One region of the Serratia sp. D1N4 genome, then DNA from elsewhere that is predicted to be linked to it. Evidence: predicted binding sites of a transcription regulator. Region 1 holds the regulator's gene; each other region holds the start of a gene.
The links. The regulator PurR, encoded in region 1, represses purine synthesis genes. The targets are predictions, from matches to a motif close to CANGCAAACGTTTGCNTG.
Positions count from the first base shown of each region.

Region 2: a site for PurR is predicted at 3,313-3,330, ahead of purH (bifunctional phosphoribosylaminoimidazolecarboxamide formyltransferase/IMP cyclohydrolase). Genes of this name have one in related genera too.
Region 3: a site for PurR is predicted at 2,125-2,142, ahead of rbsD (D-ribose pyranase). Genes of this name have one in related genera too.

Region 1 covers NZ_CM137274.1:2,806,277-2,810,660, reverse strand. The annotation lists gene punC (purine nucleoside transporter PunC) at 1-880, opposite strand, end outside; gene punR (DNA-binding transcriptional activator PunR) at 995-1,921, shown strand; gene purR (HTH-type transcriptional repressor PurR) at 1,902-2,927, opposite strand; gene cydH (cytochrome bd-I oxidase subunit CydH) at 3,250-3,339, shown strand; gene sodB (superoxide dismutase [Fe]) at 3,399-3,977, opposite strand; gene ACX1CU_RS12290 (C40 family peptidase) at 4,187-4,384, opposite strand, start outside.
Region 2 covers NZ_CM137274.1:4,881,547-4,885,930, reverse strand. The annotation lists gene ACX1CU_RS21870 (DUF1481 domain-containing protein) at 1-192, shown strand, start outside; gene purD (phosphoribosylamine--glycine ligase) at 250-1,533, opposite strand; gene purH (bifunctional phosphoribosylaminoimidazolecarboxamide formyltransferase/IMP cyclohydrolase) at 1,582-3,171, opposite strand; rRNA gene ACX1CU_RS21855 (16S ribosomal RNA) at 3,808-4,384, shown strand, end outside.
Region 3 covers NZ_CM137274.1:5,299,587-5,303,970, forward strand. The annotation lists gene rbsC (ribose ABC transporter permease) at 1-171, opposite strand, end outside; gene rbsA (ribose ABC transporter ATP-binding protein RbsA) at 179-1,684, opposite strand; gene rbsD (D-ribose pyranase) at 1,692-2,111, opposite strand; gene kup (low affinity potassium transporter Kup) at 2,279-4,147, opposite strand.

The DNA of each region.
Region 1 (4,384 bases):
CGACCAGATACAACGCCACCATGCTGACTCCATAAGCTACCAGTAGCCACGGTAACAAGGTTTTGCCTGAAATGCGGTTCAATGCTGTACGACAACCGTAGCCGCCGAGTAAAAAGGCCAACGTCTGTGGTACATAGCTCAGGCCAATATCATTCGGGCTGTATCCCATATTGCCGAGAATAAACGGCGAACCGGTCAGCCAGGCAAAGAAGCTGGCTGAACAGGCGGCAAAGATCATCACGTTGCCGCTGAAAACCGGAGACTTCAGGATTTGCAGGAAGCTGAGGCCGGGCTTTTTATCGGCAGAGGGCACGATTCTGGCCGTCTCTTTCAGCAGCAAAGTGGGTACGAACAACAAGACAGCGATACCCAGCAACACCGCAAAGATCGCTCGCCAGCCCATATGGTTCAGCAGCCAGGCACCGACCAACGGGGCCAGTGCCGGAGAAAGCGCAACCAATGGCATGATAGTGGCGAAAATGCGGTTAACTTTGCCATCGCGATAGCGATCCACCACGATGGCCTGCCAGGTTACAGCGGCAGAACAAACCCCAATCGCCTGGATGAAACGCAATGACCACAGTTGCACGGCATTTTGCACCCACAGCATCCCCAGGCAGCCGAGAGCAAACAACGCCAGGCCAAACAGCAGTACCGGTTTGCGGCCCAGCTTATCGGAAAGCGGCCCCCACACCAGTTGGGCAAAGGCGAAGCCAGCCAGAAAGATACTCAGGCTGGCGCTGATGGCACCGGCGGAGATTTGCAAATCCTGTTGCATGGCACCAAAGGCGGGCAGATACATGTCGGTGGCCAGATAGCCCAGCATACTCAGGCCAGCGAGATAAAACATAAATCCAAAATTTTGCATGGTATTTCTCATTAACATTTTCTTATTGCAGGTTTTTTAGCGCCGGCCAGTGTATCCGGCTGGATCTCTGCTTGTGAAACGGTAATATTTGCTAGGTGCTGTTAAAAAAATTGAAGGCAAAACAAGATGTGGTCTGAATATTCACTCGATGTCGTTGATGCGGTAGCGCGCACCGGCAGTTTCAGTGCGGCAGCACAGGAGCTGCACCGTGTGCCGTCTGCGGTAAGCTATACCGTGCGGCAACTGGAGCAATGGCTGGCAGTGCCGCTGTTTGAACGCCGCCATCGTGATGTTGAACTGACGCCTGCCGGTGTGCTGTTTGTAAAAGAAGCGCGTACTGTTATCAAAAAAATGCTTGATACGCGTCGTCAATGTCAGCAGGTGGCCAATGGTTGGCGCGGGCAGCTAAAAATCGCGGTGGACATCATTGTTAAGCCGCAGCGCAGCCGCCAACTGGTCCTGGATTTTTATCGCCACTTCCCCGATGTGGAACTGGTGGTGCAACCGGAAGTGTTCAACGGCGTGTGGGACGCGCTGGTGGATGGCCGGGCCGAGATGGCGATCGGTGCCACGCGTGCGGTGCCGGTGGGCGGTGGCTTTGCCTTTCGCGATATGGGTTTTATGAACTGGTTGTGTGTCGTTAGCGCGTCACATCCGCTGGCCAGCCTGACCGGTTTGCTGCGCAACGATCAGCTGCGGCCATATCCCTCTCTGTTGCTGGAGGATACGTCGCGCAACTTGCCTAAGCGAGTGACTTGGTCATTGGATAATCAGCGGCGGCTTACCGTACCCGACTGGGTTTCCGCTGTAGATTGCCTGCGCAGCGGGTTGTGTGTTGGCATGGTGCCAGCGCATCGCGTACTGCCATTGGTGCAAAGCGGTGAACTGGTGGCATTGCAATTGCAGGAGCCGTTTCCCGCCAGTGCCTGCTGCCTGACCTGGCAGCAGAACGCACAGTCACCGGCGATGGCCTGGCTACTGGAGTATCTAGGAGATAGTGAAACGCTCAACCAGGAGTGGTTGAGCGAAGAGATTAGCGGCGATAATCGATAAATGGGCCATCGGCCACGGAACGGCGTTCGATCAGTTTTGGATGTACTTCAATCACCTGGGATTCTTCACGCTTGCTGATAATGCGATCCAGCAGCATGGTGAAAGCCATTTCCCCCAGGCGTTCTTTCGGCTGGTGGATGGTGGTTAGCGCCGGGGTGAAATAGCGCGCATTACGCACGTTATCGTAACCGATCACCGAAATATCCTGCGGGACGCGCAGCCCCAGTTCGTCGGCGGCACAGATCGCCCCCATTGCCATAATATCGCCCCCGCAAAATACCGCAGTAGGGCGCTGTTTCTGCGACAGGATCTGGTGCATGGCCTTGTAACCCGAATCGGGTTCAAAATCCCCTTGGACGATCCACTCTTCTCGCACCTCAACATTGGCCTCTTGCAGCGCCTTCAGGAAACCACGATGGCGGCCGCCGCCGGTGTTGCGTGATAACTGCCCAGGGATCGCCCCGATATCACGGTGGCCACGCTCCAGCAGATAGCGGCCAGCCAGATAGCCGCCTTCAAAGGCGTTATCGATAATGGTATCGGTAAAATCACCGCGTGCAGCACCCCAATCCATCACCACCATGGGGATATTGCGATAATCCTCCAGCATGCCCAGTAACTCATCCGGGTATTCCGAGCACATTACCAGCAGGCCATCAACACGCTTTTGCGCCAGCATCGCCAGGTAGGCACGCTGTTTGTCGAGGTTATTGTGCGAGTTACAAAGGATCAGGGTATAGCCTTTGCTATAGCAGCTGTTCTCTACCGCCTCGATCACTTCAGCAAAGTAGGGCGCTTCACTTGAGGTCGCCAGCAAACCGATCGATTTGGTATGGTTAACCTTCAGGCTACGTGCGACCGCGCTCGGGGAGTAGTGCAGTTCTTTGATCGCAGCCCGAACGGCCTCTTTTGTTTCTTCGGCGACGAAACGCGTCTTATTGATGACGTGCGAAACGGTGGTGGTGGAAACGCCAGCGCGTTTGGCGACATCTTTAATCGTTGCCATGTAAAGAATGACTCCTGAACCCACATGTTATGGCATGTAAGTATGATGTTAATCGTTTGCCTGCGTAGATCTCTCCCCAGAGAAGCGGAAGCTGAGTTTTTAGTGCTGAGTTCGTAAGCCGCTTAAACAGGAGGGGCATTTTGCCGGTACGCAGTTGTGAACTGCGGATTTTGTCCCAAATTGACGCAAAGTGGAAGATCTATTCGGCATTATAACTTGGGAAATGATAACAAGATTTTAGTCACGAACTGTGTGAAAATGATTTGACGCATTAATCGTGTGGATTTTATGCTTAGTGAAGCCAATCTGATAGGGAGTCGTTATGGATACCAATTTGAAGATGTCATTGATTACCACCGCTTGTGCTTTAGCAATGATTATTGTTTTCGGTTTTATCGCCGCATTGAACTGATTCATACCAAGAAATAATAAAGGCGCAGCATGCTGCGCCTTGCTATCAACCTCCAGCGATTACGCCAGATTCTTTTCCACGAACGCCCAGTTCACCAATGCCCAGAAGTTCTCCAGGTATTTCGGACGCGCATTGCGGTAGTCGATGTAATAGGCATGTTCCCACACGTCAACGGTCAGCAGCGGTTTGTCTTCACCGGTCAGCGGGGTTGCCGCGTTTGAGGTGCTAACGATCGCCAGCGTACCATCCGCCTTTTTCACCAGCCAGGTCCAACCCGCGCCGAAGTTTTTCACGGCGGCATCGGTGAATTGCTCTTTAAAAGCAGCAAAAGAACCGAAGGATTTGGTGATCGCAGCGGCTACTGCGCCCGTTGGCTCGCCGCCACCCTGTGGTGACAGGCAATGCCAGTAGAAGGTGTGGTTCCACACCTGTGCTGCGTTGTTAAACACGCCGCCGGTAGACGTTTTGACAATCTCTTCCAGGGTTTTGCCTTCGAACTCGCTGCCTTTCACCAGGTTGTTCAGGTTAACCACGTAGGTGTTATGGTGCTTACCATAGTGGTATTCCAGGGTTTCTGCAGAAATGTGCGGTTCGAGAGCGTTTTTTTCATACGGTAATGCAGGTAATTCAAACGACATTGCTTTCTCCTTTTTATATACAGCACTATTATTCCGACAACCTCCAACCCGGTGGTTGAAGGAGGAAAACAGAATTGTTGTGTGTTTTTTATGGACAATAATCTTAACAACTTTCCGGGTGAAAAAAAGGTTTAAAGCATGTTAAGCGGCTGATTGATTAAAGCATCGGCAGGAAAGGGCGGCTGAGGCTATGTCTCAGCCGCAATAAATCAACGGATAGTTTTTGGCGTGACGACACGGCGTGCGCCGATGTAGTGGTTCTGCCAGTAGTCATTATCTAACTGGCTGACGCGGATTTCTTCGCCAGTACGCGGGGACTGGATAAACTTGCCGTTACCAAGATAAACGCCAACGTGATCGGCAGTACCACGGTTATTGATGCGAAAGAACACCAGATCGCCGGTTTC
Region 2 (4,384 bases), 2.1 Mb from region 1:
GTGCAGTCGTGCCGTGGCGAAATGCTGAAACCAGACTTTGGCAAGCAGGCGGAAGCCTGGATTGCGCAGCGTGCTGCCAACAGCAGCCAACCGGTGAGTGTAGCCTGGCTGGATGGGCCGGACGGACGTGAACTGCTGCTGGTGGCGAACGACGATTTCTGTCGTTGGGAACCTACAGAAGATTCGCTTTAGAAAAGCCAATAAAAAAGGCTCTGCGAACAGAGCCCTCTCGTTTTACCTTGGTCGAGCTTATTTGCCACGCGCAATCGCGCGGTAGCCAATATCTTTGCGGCAGAAGCAGCCTTGCCACTGAATATTTTCCGCCAACTGATAAGCTCGTTGCTGTGCTTCAGCCACCGTTGCACCCAAGGCCGTCACGCACAATACGCGGCCGCCGCTGGTGACCACATCATTCCCTTGCAGACGCGTACCGGCATGGAACACTTTCCCATTGGCACTTTCCTGCTGCGATAAACCATGGATCACATCACTATTGCGGTAATCACCAGGATAGCCTCCGGCAGCCAGTACTACGCCTAAAGCAGGACGCTCGTCCCACTCGGAGGTTTTCCCTCCCAACGTACCTTCGGCACCCGCCAGACACAGTTCAACCAGATCGGAGCGCAGGCGTAACATGATTGGCTGAGTTTCCGGATCGCCAAAGCGGCAGTTGAATTCAATCACCTTAGGTTGACCGTCGGCATCAATCATCAGGCCAGCATACAGGAAGCCCACGTAAATATTACCTTCTGCCGCCATGCCGCGCACGGTTGGCCAGATCACCTGATCCATTACGCGCTGGTGGATTTCATCGGTGACCACCGGAGCCGGTGAATAAGCTCCCATACCACCGGTATTCGGGCCGGTATCGCCATCGCCCACACGCTTGTGATCCTGGCTGGTGGCCATTGGGACCACGTTTTCACCATCCACCATCACAATAAAGCTGGCTTCTTCGCCTTCAAGGAATTCTTCGATCACGATACGGTGCCCTGCGTCGCCAAAGGCATTGCCCGCCAGCATATCCTGAATGGCGTCTTCTGCTTCTTTCAGCGTCATGGCAACAATCACGCCTTTACCTGCTGCCAAGCCGTCAGCTTTGATCACGATCGGCGCGCCTTTGCTGCGTACGTACGCCAGCGCAGCGTCCACATCGGTGAAGTTCTGGTATTCCGCGCTTGGGATCACATGGCGAGCCAGGAAATCTTTGGTGAACGCTTTGGAGCCTTCTAACTGGGCGGCTGCCTGCGACGGACCAAAAATTTTCAGACCAGCGGCCTGAAAAGCATCAACCACGCCAATCACCAACGGGGCTTCAGGGCCAACAATGGTGAGACCGATAGCATGGCTTTTGGCAAAGGCCAGCAGTGCCGGGATATCGGTTGGGGCGATATCAATGTTGGTCAGGTTGACTTCCAATGCCGTGCCCGCATTGCCCGGCGCAACGTAAACCTTATCCGCCAATGGTGATTGGGCCGCTTTCCAAGCCAACGCATGTTCGCGCCCGCCGTTACCGATAATCAGAATATTCATCAGGTGCTCCATAAACAGCGTGCGCTTTGGCGCACGCAGCGAAAGGGATTAATGGCGGAAATGACGCATGTCGGTGAAGATCATCGCAATACCGTGCTCATTGGCAGCGGCAATCACTTCGTCATCGCGAATCGAACCGCCTGGCTGGATAACGCAGGTAATACCTACTGCGGCTGCGGCGTCGATACCGTCACGGAACGGGAAGAAAGCGTCAGACGCCATGGCGGAGCCGGGTACTTCCAAGCCTTCGTCAGCGGCTTTGATACCCGCAATCTTGGCCGAGTAAACGCGGCTCATCTGGCCCGCCCCGATGCCGATGGTCATGTTGTCACGCGCATAAACAATGGCGTTGGATTTAACGAACTTAGCCACTTTCCAGCAGAACAGCGCATCACGCAGTTCCTGAGCGGTTGGCTGACGTTCAGAAACCACGCGCAGATCGCCTTCAGCCACCATGCCCAGATCGCGATCCTGCACCAGCAGGCCACCGTTGACGCGTTTGAAATCCAGACCGGCAACGCGTTGCTGCCACTGGCCACAGGCCAGTACGCGCACATTCTGTTTGGCCGCTAGCAGAGAGCGAGCTTCGTCACTGATGCCTGGTGCGATGATCACCTCAACGAACTGGCGGCTGATGATCGCTTTCGCTGTCTCAGCATCCAATTCACGGTTGAAAGCGATGATGCCACCAAAGGCAGAGGTGGGATCGGTCTGGTAGGCACGATCATAAGCAGCGAACAGGCTTTCGCCGATCGCCACACCACAAGGATTAGCGTGTTTGACGATCACGCAGGCAGGCTCGGCGAACTCTTTCACACATTCCAGCGCAGCGTCGGTATCGGCGATGTTGTTGTAAGAGAGAGCCTTGCCTTGCAGCTGTGCGGCGGTGGCGACGGAGGCTTCCTGCAGGTTCTCTTCTATATAGAAGGCGGCTTGCTGGTGGCTGTTCTCGCCGTAGCGCATATCCTGCTTCTTGATGTAGTTCAGGTTCAGGGTGCGTGGGAAGCGGCCAGAAGGCTGCTCAGTTTCGCCGTGATAGGCCGGAACCAGAGCACCAAAGTAGTTGGCGATCATGCTGTCGTAAGCTGCGGTATGCTCAAAGGCCTTGATCGCCAGATCGAATCGGGTTGGATAGCGCAGCGAGCCCGCATTGTTATCCATTTCTGTAATGATGGCGGCGTAGTCGCTGCTCTTCACCACGATAGCGACATCTTTATGGTTCTTGGCGGCAGAGCGCACCATGGTTGGGCCACCGATATCGATATTCTCAACGGCATCCTCCAATGAACAATCTGGACGAGCTACGGTTTGGGCGAAGGGATACAGATTCACTACCACCATATCGATCGGCTTGATCGCATGTTGCTCCATGATGGCATCATCCTGGCCACGACGGCCCAGAATACCGCCATGCACTTTCGGATGCAGGGTCTTCACTCGTCCATCCATCATTTCCGGGAAACCGGTGTAGTCAGAAACTTCGGTAACGGGCAGACCGGCATTCGCCAGCAGGCGGGCGGTGCCGCCGGTGGAAAGCAGTTCTACGCCTCTCTGGGAGAGAGCTTCGGCGAATTCAACGATACCGGCTTTATCAGACACGCTGAGCAGAGCTCGGCGGATTGGACGAGGTTGTTGCATGGTTTTATCCCTTGGCTTTGAGTCGCAATATAAAGAGCGTTACGTGAATCTCTACCTTCTTTCCTTATATATAGGAAGGGCAGGAACAGATTCAGGTAACGCCCCCGTAAAAAGGGGGGATCGTTTTGTCGCGGGAATTGTAGCGAAAACGTTTGCGCGGTGCTCGTAAATTTTCCGAGCAAATGCGCTCTGTGGATAAGTTAGTGCATAACCGGGTATAAGGACGGGTTTTGCTGTGGAATGCAGCAAACGGTGTTTTTTATCGAAAATACCTGTTGCGGCCTGCGTGGAACTCCCTATAATGCGCCTCCATCGACACGGAACATGTGAATAACTTCACAGAGTCTCCGGGGGTCGCAGAGAAAAAACCTGAAAATTAAGGTTGACTCTGAAAGAGGAAAGCGTAATATACGCCACCTCGAGTTAGCAAGCGAAAGCGCGTAACTCACTGCTCTTTAACAATTTATCAGACAATCTGTGTGGGCACTCACAAGACGATATCCAGCCACCTCGGTGGCAAAAAAATATCAAGTCTTGAAGAGTGACCAAAGCAGTATACATTGACCCGCAAGGGCAATGCATTTGCAGAAAGTAATCTTTGAGCATCGCTTTACTTGTTAAAGCAAATCGAACTTTTAATTGAAGAGTTTGATCATGGCTCAGATTGAACGCTGGCGGCAGGCCTAACACATGCAAGTCGAGCGGCAGCGGAAAGTAGCTTGCTACTTTGCCGGCGAGCGGCGGACGGGTGAGTAATGTCTGGGAAACTGCCCGATGGAGGGGGATAACTACTGGAAACGGTAGCTAATACCGCATAACGTCTTCGGACCAAAGTGGGGGACCTTCGGGCCTCACACCATCGGATGTGCCCAGATGGGATTAGCTAGTAGGTGAGGTAATGGCTCACCTAGGCGACGATCCCTAGCTGGTCTGAGAGGATGACCAGCCACACTGGAACTGAGACACGGTCCAGACTCCTACGGGAGGCAGCAGTGGGGAATATTGCACAATGGGCGCAAGCCTGATGCAGCCATGCCGCGTGTGTGAAGAAGGCCTTCGGGTTGTAAAGCACTTTCAGCGAGGAGGAAGGCAGTCGTGTTAATAGCGCGACTGATTGACGTTACTCGCAGAAGAAGCACCGGCTAACTCCGTGCCAGCAGCCGCGGTAATACGGAGGGTGCAAGCGTTAATCGGAATTACTGGGCGTAAAGCG
Region 3 (4,384 bases), 2.5 Mb from region 1:
AATGGCGTTCACCGACGTTTGCTGCAGAATATTGAACAGGTTGTTGAGGGTGAAGAAATTCGGGCTCATCGAAGACACCACGGCAATCAGCACCAGCAGCGCAATCAGCGATTTCTGCTCTAACAGCCACTCTTTACTGAACCAGCGCTTTGCGACACTCTGGGAACTCATATCTGATTTACTCCTGCTTTACGCCGTATTGCTTGCCGACGGCCGCTGCCATCAACACTTCTTGAGTGGCCTGTTCAATTGGGAATTCACCGCTGAGATGGCCTTCGTGCATCACCAGAATGCGGTCACTCATGCCCAGCACTTCTGGCATTTCTGAAGACACCAGAATGATGCTCAGCCCTTCCTGCTTGAACTGGTTAATTAATTGATAGATCTCTTTCTTGGCTCCGACGTCGACGCCGCGCGTCGGTTCATCGAGGATCAGCACCTTCGGCCGGGTCATTAAACCGCGGGCGATCGCCACTTTCTGCTGGTTACCACCAGAAAGCAGGCCTATCGGCTGCTCCATTGAGGGGGTTTTAACATTGAACAGGCGGATAAAATCGCTCACCGCCTGCTGCTCATCGGCATGTTTCAGGCTGCCACCGCGGCGGCTGAAATAGCGCAAGGCGGTTAGCGACATGTTCTCCTTCACCGACATCCCCAACACTAAACCATCGCGTTTACGGTCTTCGGAAATATAGACGATGCCATTCGCCAACCCATCCTGTGGTGAATGGGTGACGACCTCATGACCATCAAGATTAACGATGCCGCTTTTACGCGGTGCTGCACCGTAAAGAATCTTCATCAATTCGGTGCGCCCGGCGCCCATCAGGCCAGCTACGCCCAAAATTTCGCCCCGATACAGGGTAAAACTGACGTCGTGAACGCCTGGGCCTGAAACATGGCTGACTTGTAGACGTTTTTCTCCACGCGGCAGATTCAGGCGCGGATACTGTTCTTCCAGCTTGCGGCCCACCATCATTTCGATCAACGAATCTTCTTGCAGCTCGTCCACCGGGCGTTCGGCAATAAACTGACCGTCACGGAACACGGTAACGTCGTCACAGATTTCAAAGATCTCTTTCAGGCGGTGGGAAATATAAACAATGCCACGGCCTTCGGCTTTCAGCTCATTGATGACGCTAAATAAAGAGGCGGTTTCAGTATCGGTCAGCGCGTCGGTCGGCTCATCCATAATGATGACTTTCGATTCGAAACTCAGCACTTTGGCAATTTCTACCATCTGCTGATCGCCAATCGACAATTCCCCCACCAGCCGGTGGCTGCTGTAACGCAAATTCAGGCGCGCCAGCAGTTTATCTGCTTCGGCGTACATGCGTTTCCAGTCGATGCGGCCGAAACGGCTCACGAACTCACGGCCAAGAAAAATGTTTTCGGCAATGGTCAGTTGCGGGATCAGGTTCAATTCCTGGTGAATAATGCCGATACCCGCTTCTTGCGAATCCTTCGGGCCGTTAAACACCACCTCTTTACCCAGAAAACGCTGGCTGCCCGCATCTTTGCTGTAGATACCGGTCAGCACTTTCATCATGGTGGATTTCCCGGCGCCATTTTCCCCCACCAGCGCCATCACCCTGCCAGGGTAGACACTGAGGGCAGCGCCAGAAAGCGCCTTGACGCCGGGAAAGGCTTTATCGATCCCTTGCAGTTGCATTAACGGTTGCATAATTGCCTCAGAAAGTGACGCCGGAGCAGAGAATGACGTTGGCATATGGCGAACATTCTCCACTGCGGATCACCGCTCGGCTGTGCTCGGTTTGTACTTTAAACTCGCTGTGACTAATATAGCTCACGCTTATGGTATTTCCCTGGTGTTGGCTAAGTTGTTGCAATTGAGCTAGCAACGCTTCATGGAGCAGCGGATTTTGTTTAACTATCTCTTCCGCCAGAATAGCGTTTTCTACCTGCATTTCCTGCGTAACCACCCCGACCACCTGTAAAAACGTCGGTACTCCTTGGGTCAGCGCCAGATCGACACGCTGCGCCGCTGCCGGGATCGGCAGCCCTGCGTCGCAAATAGTGATCTGATCGGTATGACCGAGGCGGGACACAACCGCAGAAACTTCAGAATTTAGTAGCACGCCTTTTTTCATGTTCTCACTCCAACAGCGAAACGTTTCGCTCGTGAAAGAGTTTAAAAAAACAACAGGGGAAGGCAATGATCAAGTTGCAAAAATGTGATCGCCATCGAAACGTTTCGCTCGTGCTCGACAAACAGACAAAGAAAAGGGCTTAGTCAGTCAACTAAGCCCTCGGGGGATTATATCTCGACCTGGGTTCCCAGCTCGATAACGCGGTTTGGCGGGATCTCAAACTGGTCTGGAGCACGTAGTGCGTTGCGGCTCAGCGCGATAAACAATTTGCCGCGCAGGAACAGATACCAAGGCCGTTTGGTCAGGATCAGCGATTCGTGCGACATAAAGAATGAGGTTTCCATCATTCGGCACGGTAACCCCTCCAAACCGCAGCGGTGGAACACTTCTTCCACGTTTGGTGTTTCACGCCAGCCATAGCTGGCGACTACGCGCCAGAAGGTCGGCGACAGTTGTTCGATGGTCACCCGGCGTAGGTTATGCACATAGGGTGCATCTTCGGTACGCAGCGTCAGTATTACCACACGTTCATGCAGCACTTTGTTGTGCTTGAGATTATGCAGCAACGCAAAGGGGATCACGTTGATGGCCCGAGACATAAACACGGCGGTACCAGGTACGCGAACCGGCGGGGATTTTTCCAGTGAGGCGATCATCGCCTCAAGGGAGTTGCCATGCTCATGAATACGGCGCAACAGGCTGAAACGCTCGCTTTTCCAGGTGGTCATGATAATAAACATCACCAACGCCAACGTCAGCGGCAACCAACCGCCAGAGAACAGTTTCAGCGCATTGGCAGAGAACATCGGCACATCAATAATCAGCAGGATCGCCAAAGTACCAACCACCAAGAAGCGATTCCAGTGCCAATTTTTGAGCGCTACCGAAGTGATCAGCACACTGGTTAATACCATGGTGCCGGTAACCGCAATACCATATGCCGCTGCCAGGTTGCTGGAGTGTTCAAAGCCCACGATCACCAACACCACCGAGATGTACAGTATCCAGTTGACCACCGGGATATAGATCTGGCCCGACTCCATTTCTGACGTGTGGATAATGCGCATCGGTGACAGATACCCCAAACGCACCGCTTGCCGGGTCAGAGAGAATACGCCAGAAATCACCGCCTGCGAGGCGATCACCGTAGCCAGCGTAGCCAGGATCAGCAGTGGGATCAGGGCCCAGTCGGGCGCCAACAGGAAGAAAGGGTTCTTGATCGCCTCAGGGTTTTTCAGCAGCAATGCCCCCTGGCCAAAGTAATTAAGCACCAGAGAAGGCAGTACTACGGTAAACCAGGCCAAGCGGATCGGGAATTTACCGAAGTGGCCCATATCAGCATACAACGCCTCCACGCCGGTAATCGCCAGCACCACCGCACCGAGCGCAAAGAACGAGACCTTCTTATATTCAATAAAGAAGTTCAGCGCCCACTTCGGATTCAACGCCTGTAGCACTTCGGGATTATCGATAATGCTGCGCGCGCCGAGCAGAGCCAGCACAATAAACCACAGCAGCATTACCGGCGCAAACAGCTTACCGACGCTGCCGGTGCCATGCTTTTGAATAACGAACAATAGGGTCAGAACCAGAATAGACAGCGGCACAATATAGGGATCAAGCGACGGCGCGGCAATTTCCAGCCCCTCAATGGCCGACATCACCGAAATTGCTGGGGTGATCACCACCTCACCATAGAAGAAACTGCCACCAATCAGGCCAAGTATCACCAACCATGAGGTAGTGCGTGACGAGGTATTACGCCCGGCCAGCGACATCAATGTCAGAATTCCGCCTTCACCGGCGTTATCGGCACGCATCACGTAGGTGAGATACTTCAGGGAAACGATAACCACCAGCATCCAGAAGATCAGGGAAAGAAAACCAAAGACCACATCAGGACGGACATCAAAACCATAATGCCCGGAGAAACACTCTCTCAAGGTATAGAGAGGGCTGGTGCCGATATCACCGTAAACCACCCCGATAGCCGCCAAGGTTACCGCCGATAAAGACTGTTTATGTTCTGTGCTCATAATTCGTTTCTTTTCTGGAACATCCGTCAGCCGTTACATCCGCACCAAGCTAAAGATACGGGCTCTTAATGATCCGTTACGCCCACGTCGCCAATGGACTTCAAGTGTAGTTGAGCAACCGACAATACTACGGCTTGAAACCAAAAGGAGATAAAAGGCGCACAGTATGCACCATTTATCGGGGTTGCCTATCCTGATCTCTACCGCTAAAAATCAACAAAATGTGAACCAGATATC